2 regions of the Ruminococcus sp. J1101004sp1_RTP21198st1_B9_RTP21198_201120 genome follow, and region 2 is predicted to be linked to the other one. Evidence: predicted binding sites of a transcription regulator. Region 2 holds the regulator's gene; the other holds the start of a gene.
What was found. Region 2 encodes LexA, which represses DNA repair genes until DNA is damaged. Its sites were predicted from a motif close to CNAACANNTGTTNG; they were not measured.
Positions count from the first base shown of each region.

Region 1: dinB (DNA polymerase IV) is a predicted target of LexA. The motif match lies at 1,799-1,812, and genes of this name have one in related genera.

Region 1 covers NZ_JBCOMI010000009.1:35,454-38,878, forward strand. Annotated here, with positions in the region: gene AB5618_RS07630 (hypothetical protein) at 1-40, opposite strand, end outside; gene AB5618_RS07635 (hypothetical protein) at 278-523, opposite strand; gene dinB (DNA polymerase IV) at 529-1,779, opposite strand; gene AB5618_RS07645 (S24 family peptidase) at 1,962-2,672, shown strand; gene AB5618_RS07650 (hypothetical protein) at 2,665-2,838, shown strand; gene AB5618_RS07655 (CDP-alcohol phosphatidyltransferase family protein) at 3,007-3,425, opposite strand, start outside.
Region 2 covers NZ_JBCOMI010000020.1:74,762-78,186, forward strand. Annotated here, with positions in the region: gene AB5618_RS14200 (HlyD family efflux transporter periplasmic adaptor subunit) at 1-864, opposite strand, end outside; gene lexA (transcriptional repressor LexA) at 1,098-1,718, shown strand; gene rsfS (ribosome silencing factor) at 1,787-2,155, opposite strand; gene yqeK (bis(5'-nucleosyl)-tetraphosphatase (symmetrical) YqeK) at 2,350-2,955, opposite strand; gene nadD (nicotinate-nucleotide adenylyltransferase) at 2,958-3,425, opposite strand, start outside.

The DNA of each region.
Region 1 (3,425 bases), on a different contig from region 2:
TTTCCTTAAACGATCTAATCGCATAATCTCTCTCTGTCATTATCAAAATCTCCTTTTTTCGTATTGAATCGTCTTTCTCTGACGTTCTACACTCCCATCCCTGTGATTTTGACGGAAGCTCAATAAGAATTATTCTTGAGCAGAGACACATCTGCATGGACAATATAGTGGGCATATTGTTTCATGAACATAGATGTAATGCCCTTATATGTCAATCTGAAAAGAGCAAAAGGGAAAGGTCAGCTCTTCCGCAGATCCCATTTTCTTTCTTAAATCTTTACGCACTCTTGCGCTCCATAAACCATTTATCAAATTCATAATATAAATGGCATTCCTTACCATCTACCATTACAGTATACATAATTCCTGTACCACCTGCTTTCCGGCTGGCACAACGTTCTTTCGATTTTACTTTATCAATTAAATATTTAGTTCCATCTTCCCAAATAAATTCTATTGGCATCATTGCGCCTTCTGTGCTGAATTTTACAATGACTTCTACATAAACTTTGTTATCATTCAAAGCACTTACCTCCCATTGAAATATCCAACTGGATGAACGGTGTGGGATCCCTGTGCATCCAGGCTGGATAATATTTTATCCTGATACATAAATGCTCTCTGGACACTGTGATATCCAAACCGTCGCCTGATATCATCTACTGCCCTGTCTAACTTCTCCTGTTTTTCCCGGCGCTGCTCATTCATAAATAAATCTAACTGCACCGGAACCTGCCCCATAACCAGATCATCTGCACGGATTCCAAGACTTCTGATTGGACGAGGCCAATGATAGTTCTCTCTAAAAAGCTGGTATGCTGCACTCATTATCTCATCTGTAATGTCGGTCGGATCCTGCAGCTTTCTTTGCCTGGAGAAATGAAATAACCCATTATCACGAATCGAAATTGACACTACATTACATTTAAAACCATGTTTCCGCAGTCTGGCTGCGACACTTTCTGCCAATGCCATCAGAATAATCTGTACATCCTGATCATTTTCCAGATCTCTGGGTGTCGTTGTACTGTTGCCAATAGACTTTATCGGTGCCTGATATCCTTCTACTGAAACTGGCGAATCATCCCAGCCATTCGCAAATGAATAAATGACAAGTCCCATTTTCCCAAGCTGCCGTTCCAGAAAACTTGGATCTGTTCTTGCCAGTTCTCCGATTGTGCGAATACCATATTTCTGTAAAGTTCTATTCGTTGATCTTCCTACATATAGAAGATCTGATACCGGAAGTTTCCAGATTAGTTCACGATAATTCGTCCGATTAAATTCTGTAATTCCATCAGGCTTTTTATAATCGCTTCCAAGTTTTGCAAAAATTTTATTCCAGGAAATTCCAATGCTTACCGTAATACCCAGTTCTTTCTTTACCCTTCTGTTAATTTCTTCTGCAATTTTTCTTCCGTCACCTTTCAGTGAAAAACTATCAGTTACATCAAGCCAAGCTTCATCACATCCATACGGTTCAACTTGATTCGTATATTCCGAATATATTTCTCGCAACATTGAGGAAAATTTCAAATATAAATCCATCCTCGGAGGCACAAATATCAAATCCGGGCAAACCTGCTTTGCCTGCCACAATGCCATGCCAGTCTTAACGCCGCTTCTCTTCGCAATATAATTCGCCGTCAATACAATTCCATGCCTCGCTTCAGAATCTCCTCCTACAGCTAATGGCTTACCAACATATTCTGGATGATAAAGCATTTCCACACTAGCATAAAAACAATTGGCATCGCTGTGCAATATTGTTCTTTCCACATTTTCACCTTTCCTTTTTAGAACGTGCGTTCTTTTTCTATATAGGCATTATATATCGCTTTTAAATCTTTGTAAAGTAGCAGATATATCGTTTTTATGGATTTTAACGCTATTATTGTTGATTTTTTATCTGTTATGGGTTATAGTATATATAGGGAATAAATACCTGCATATGGAGGTGTATGATGATAAAGAAAGATTTTGGATCCATTATTGCTAATAAAAGAAAAGACCGAAAACTGTCTCAACCACAACTGGCAGCTCTTCTGTGTGAAAGAGGCTTAGATGTAAAAGCTCATTCTATCAGTAAATGGGAAAAAAATGTAAACCTGCCAAATGTTTTACAATTTTTTGCCCTCTGTGAGATTCTTGAGATTTCCGATATAAATAGAACATTCCAGATTGGAACGGATGAGAAACTTTTCTCCAAATTAAATGACGAAGGACAAGCCAAAGTTCTTGACTACATGAACCTATTAATGAAAAGTGGGGAATACATTCGAGAAGAACCAATCATTTATCAATTTCCACGAAGAACTCTCAGTCTCTATGATCTCCCGGTTTCAGCTGGAACAGGACAATTCCTTGATTCCGACCGTTTTTCCGAAATTGAAGTTGGTGATGAAGTATCTTCCAGTGCTGACTTCGGTATCCGGGTATGTGGTGACAGCATGGAGCCTCTCTATCTGGATGGACAGATCATCTGGATTCATAAACAAGAAACACTTGAAGAAGGAGAAATCGGTGTCTTCTTCCTTGATGGTGATGCTTATGTAAAGAAATATCATCAATCCGATTCCGGTATTCAGCTTATTTCTCTAAATAAAAAATATGCCCCTATCCAAGTCACTTCCGGATCCATCTTAAAAACTTTTGGAAAAGTAGTTGGCTAATTTTAAAAGGCTGATGGTTCAGAACGAGGACCTGGATTATTTCGGACTCTGCAGTTCATTGAATGCGACTCCGGAACTAATGAGCTTTAAATTATACAGCCTGACAAAACGAGGCCAGGCTTATCATATGCCGATGGAGATTCAGAGCAATTTCCTGGCGAAATAAAGATCCTGTTCTATATATCATAGTATGAACAGGATCTTTTTATAATGATTTATTTTCTATCTAAAATTTTATTAAACCGACTAAAGACTCCATAGTTTGTGTGTTTGACTTACTGTTTATATCTATCTTCTCCTAAATATTTTTCTAGTCATTGCAATATAAAATTGCTTATACAGTCTCTCCCTTAAGCGTCCTGGTATTCTGGATAATATACAGAGCGACCGATATGACCATCATTATAGCACACAAACCAATCAACAGATCTGATACCATCGGTGTAATGTGGAACCATATAATATGCACCGCTGCAGTTCCATATAATAAAAAGGTTACTATCTTTCCATGCCAGTCTGCACCATGTACTTTTCCTGTCTTTCGTATCACAAGACATCCACTGACTACCATATACAGCTCCTTACCTGCCATTATTACGATTAAAAGAAGCATATGCGGAAAACGAGTAAACAGACAGATTAACATCGCTGCCTGTGTCAGCTTATCAGCCACCGGATCAAGTATTTTTCCTAAATTACTAATCCTATGGAATCTTCTTGCGATATATCCATCAGCAAGATCCGTAAGACCAG
Region 2 (3,425 bases):
AATTTTTCCATATTTGTTACCATCGATTTTTATGATGGAAAAATCGCCGCTCTGTGTCATATCATCCTTGAGAAATTTCACACGAATGGTGGAACGTCCCTCCAGCTTGGCGGCCTGTTTGTCGCTTAATGGAATGATCAGGCTCCATAATTCGCTGGTAATATTTGTATAAATGTTATCTCCGGCCTGCACCTTTTCGGATGTCTTCAGATCCGTTTCATGGTAAGAAGTCTGGTCAAAATCTGCTGCTGTAATGTTCTCCACAGTCTTATTCTCATAACCGTCCATAGAATAGAGGATAATGCCGTCTTCCTGGGCTTTACAGATATTCTGTCCGCCGATGGTCACTACTTGTGAATCTGCATTCCCGTCAGTGGAAATTCCCTCATACTGAAGGATGCTTCCCTCCAGCTGGTTCTTAAAACTGTAAGTGTTGTTAAATTTACTTCCGGAAAATCCTTTGGAAAAGCTGAGCATAGAACTGCGGATCTTCTCCAGTTCATCAGCAGTCAATGCAGACTTGGTTTCTGCAATTTTTCCGGAACTTAATCCGTAAACAGCACCGTTGGCATTGATCTTACTTCCCTCCCGGGCATAATAATTCACATAACCGGAGGATTCTGCCTTAAAAACACTCTCTTCCCGAAGAGAAATACCAGTGTAGGTCTCGTTTCGCGACAAAGGACCTGTGGTAACCTGGTAAGATTCGATATGTGTGGAGGTTACAAGTAAAAATGCAGTAAAAATCATATATAATAACAATATACCAAAAGCAACGGTGGCAATATTCAGTCCGAATATGTTCTTTAACTGGACAAAAAGTCCTGCCGTTTTGCCAGGCTTGTTAGATTTCTTCTCGGACAAGCGGATTCCCCCTTTGTTTTTGAGTCGGGCTCTGAATTTTCATACCAAACAATTGTACCATTTTTTGCCGGTGAACACAAGGAAAAGAAAACGAAAAGTGTGTGAACAAAGCTGGAAGCTGTGAACAGCCTGCATATCAAAAAACGAACATATTTTCAGAATATCTGTTTGCTTAATTAAGAAAAATATGGTATGATAAGAAAAAGTTGAATGAATTTCGGAGGAAAACTCTTATGACATATGGTAAAATCAGCAAAAAACAGCAGGAAATTTTAGAATATATTAAAAGTGAGATTCTGAACCGCGGATTCCCGCCAGCAGTTCGTGAGATTTGTGAAGCTGTAAATCTGAAGTCTACATCATCTGTTCATGCCCATCTGGAAGCTCTTGAGAAGAACGGATACATCCGCCGCGATGCCACGAAGCCAAGAGCCATAGAGATCATTGATGACAATTTCAATCTTGTCCGCCGTGAAGTGGTCAATGTTCCGCTTGTAGGTACTGTAGCCGCCGGACAGCCTATTCTGGCTGTAGAGAATGTAGATGGCTACTTCCCCATCCCGGCAGAATTTATGCCCAATGAACAGAGCTTCATGCTGAAGGTAAAAGGCGACAGCATGATCAATGCAGGAATCTTCGATGGTGATCAGGTTCTGGTAAAGCAGCAGCCAACTGCAGATAACGGCGACATTGTAGTTGCCCTGGTAGAGGACTCTGCCACAGTGAAGACCTTCTATAAGGAGAAGGGCTACTACCGCCTTCAGCCAGAGAATGACACTATGGATCCCATTATCATTACAGGAGAAATCCAGATTCTGGGTAAAGTATTTGGTGTCATGCGTTTTTACCAATAGTCATAAAAAATTTCCCCTTTAGCAAACAATTGCTGTTTCCAGACAATTGTTTACCAAAGGGGACTTTTTTATTTCTCTAAAAACGCATCCATCTCCAGAACCTTTCCATCTCTCCAGATTCTCTCCAGATCATAGAAAAGTCGGTTTTCCTCATCAAACACATGCACGATCACATCGCTGTAATCCATGAGAATCCAGCTGGAATTGCGGTTTCCCTCAATCTGCTTCGCCTCAAAGCCAGCGCGTCCAAGCTGCTCCTCCACATTATCGACGATCGCCTGAACCTGATTGGAGTTTGTACCGCTTGCGATTACGAAATAATCTGCAATTACAGAAACATTATGAATATCAATTATCTTAATATCCTGTCCCTTTTTATCATCAATTGCCTTGCAGGCAATCTGTGCCATCATTTTCTCTGTACTTACTGTACTCATTCTGATCTGCTCCTTTCTTAATAATGCTTATACTGACCTAATATTATTTTAAATTCCTGCGAGAACAAAAGGCTTTAAAAGTGAAATAATATCCTCTGTCAGGTGGTACCTGGCCTTCGCTCGTGCGAAATATCTCGCATCTCGTAGAATGTTAATTGTAAATAGTAAAAATAGTCGCCAGTATATGCGGAGTATTAATTATCAGATACGTTATTACGCTTATTATGCAATTCTTTATAATAAATATAAGCCTCCTTGGAAGTTGGCTCAATATCATCGGCAGAATCTTCTTCCAGATACTCCAGGGTATCTTTTAGGATCTCATACATACACTCATCCAGGTCTTCAAACGCAAGTTTGCGAATTTCCGGTAAACGGCTTGCTTTATAACGCATGGGCTCAATATAATCTGCAATATAAATAATCTTTTCAAGAAGACTCATTTCACGTCTGCCAGTTGTGTGATAATTGATGGCAGAAAGAATCTCCTGATCGTCAATCCCATATTTCTCGTGAGCAATATAAGCTCCAAGACGGGAGTGGAGAAGAAACGGGTGACTTCTCTCAAAATCGGAAACCGGAATATTGTGTTCGCTGCACATCTTCAGTTTTTTCTTATTGGGAATGCATTTGGCGCAATCGTGAAGAAGACCGGACACCTGTGCATCTTTGATATCATATCCATGGACCATAGCCAGACATGCGCTGGTGTACATAACGCCCATGGTATGCTGGAAACGATCCTCATCCAGGTATTTGGAAAGTTTTTTTTCAATTTTTGCAAAATCGTAATCTGCCATGGTCAGACTTCCTTCTTTCTGTAAATTCCATTCTCTTTCATGTAAGAAATCACCTTATCCGGGACGTAATATTTCAGACTTTTTTCTTCTGAAATCCACTGACGGATCTGATGACTGGACACATCAATATTCATAGTATCCAAAAGGGCAAAATTTCCGTTGTACCTTGCAGAAAGACGCTGGATTTCCCGATTCAGTTCAGCGTAGGACGCATGATCCCGGACAGCCACCACAAGAGTACAGGCCCGACAGATCCGCTCTGGTTCCATCCATTCGTCAAAAGCAAAAAGAGAATCTGCACCAATGATAAAATAATAGTCTGTGTCCGGATTGTATTCTTTTAGCTCTTCCAGAGTGCGATAGGTATAGGTATACCCGGTCTCGTGCATTTCTGCAAGAGACAACTCAAAATGGGGATTATCTTCAATTGCAAGCCGGACCATATCCACACGCTGGTTATCAGAGGCTCT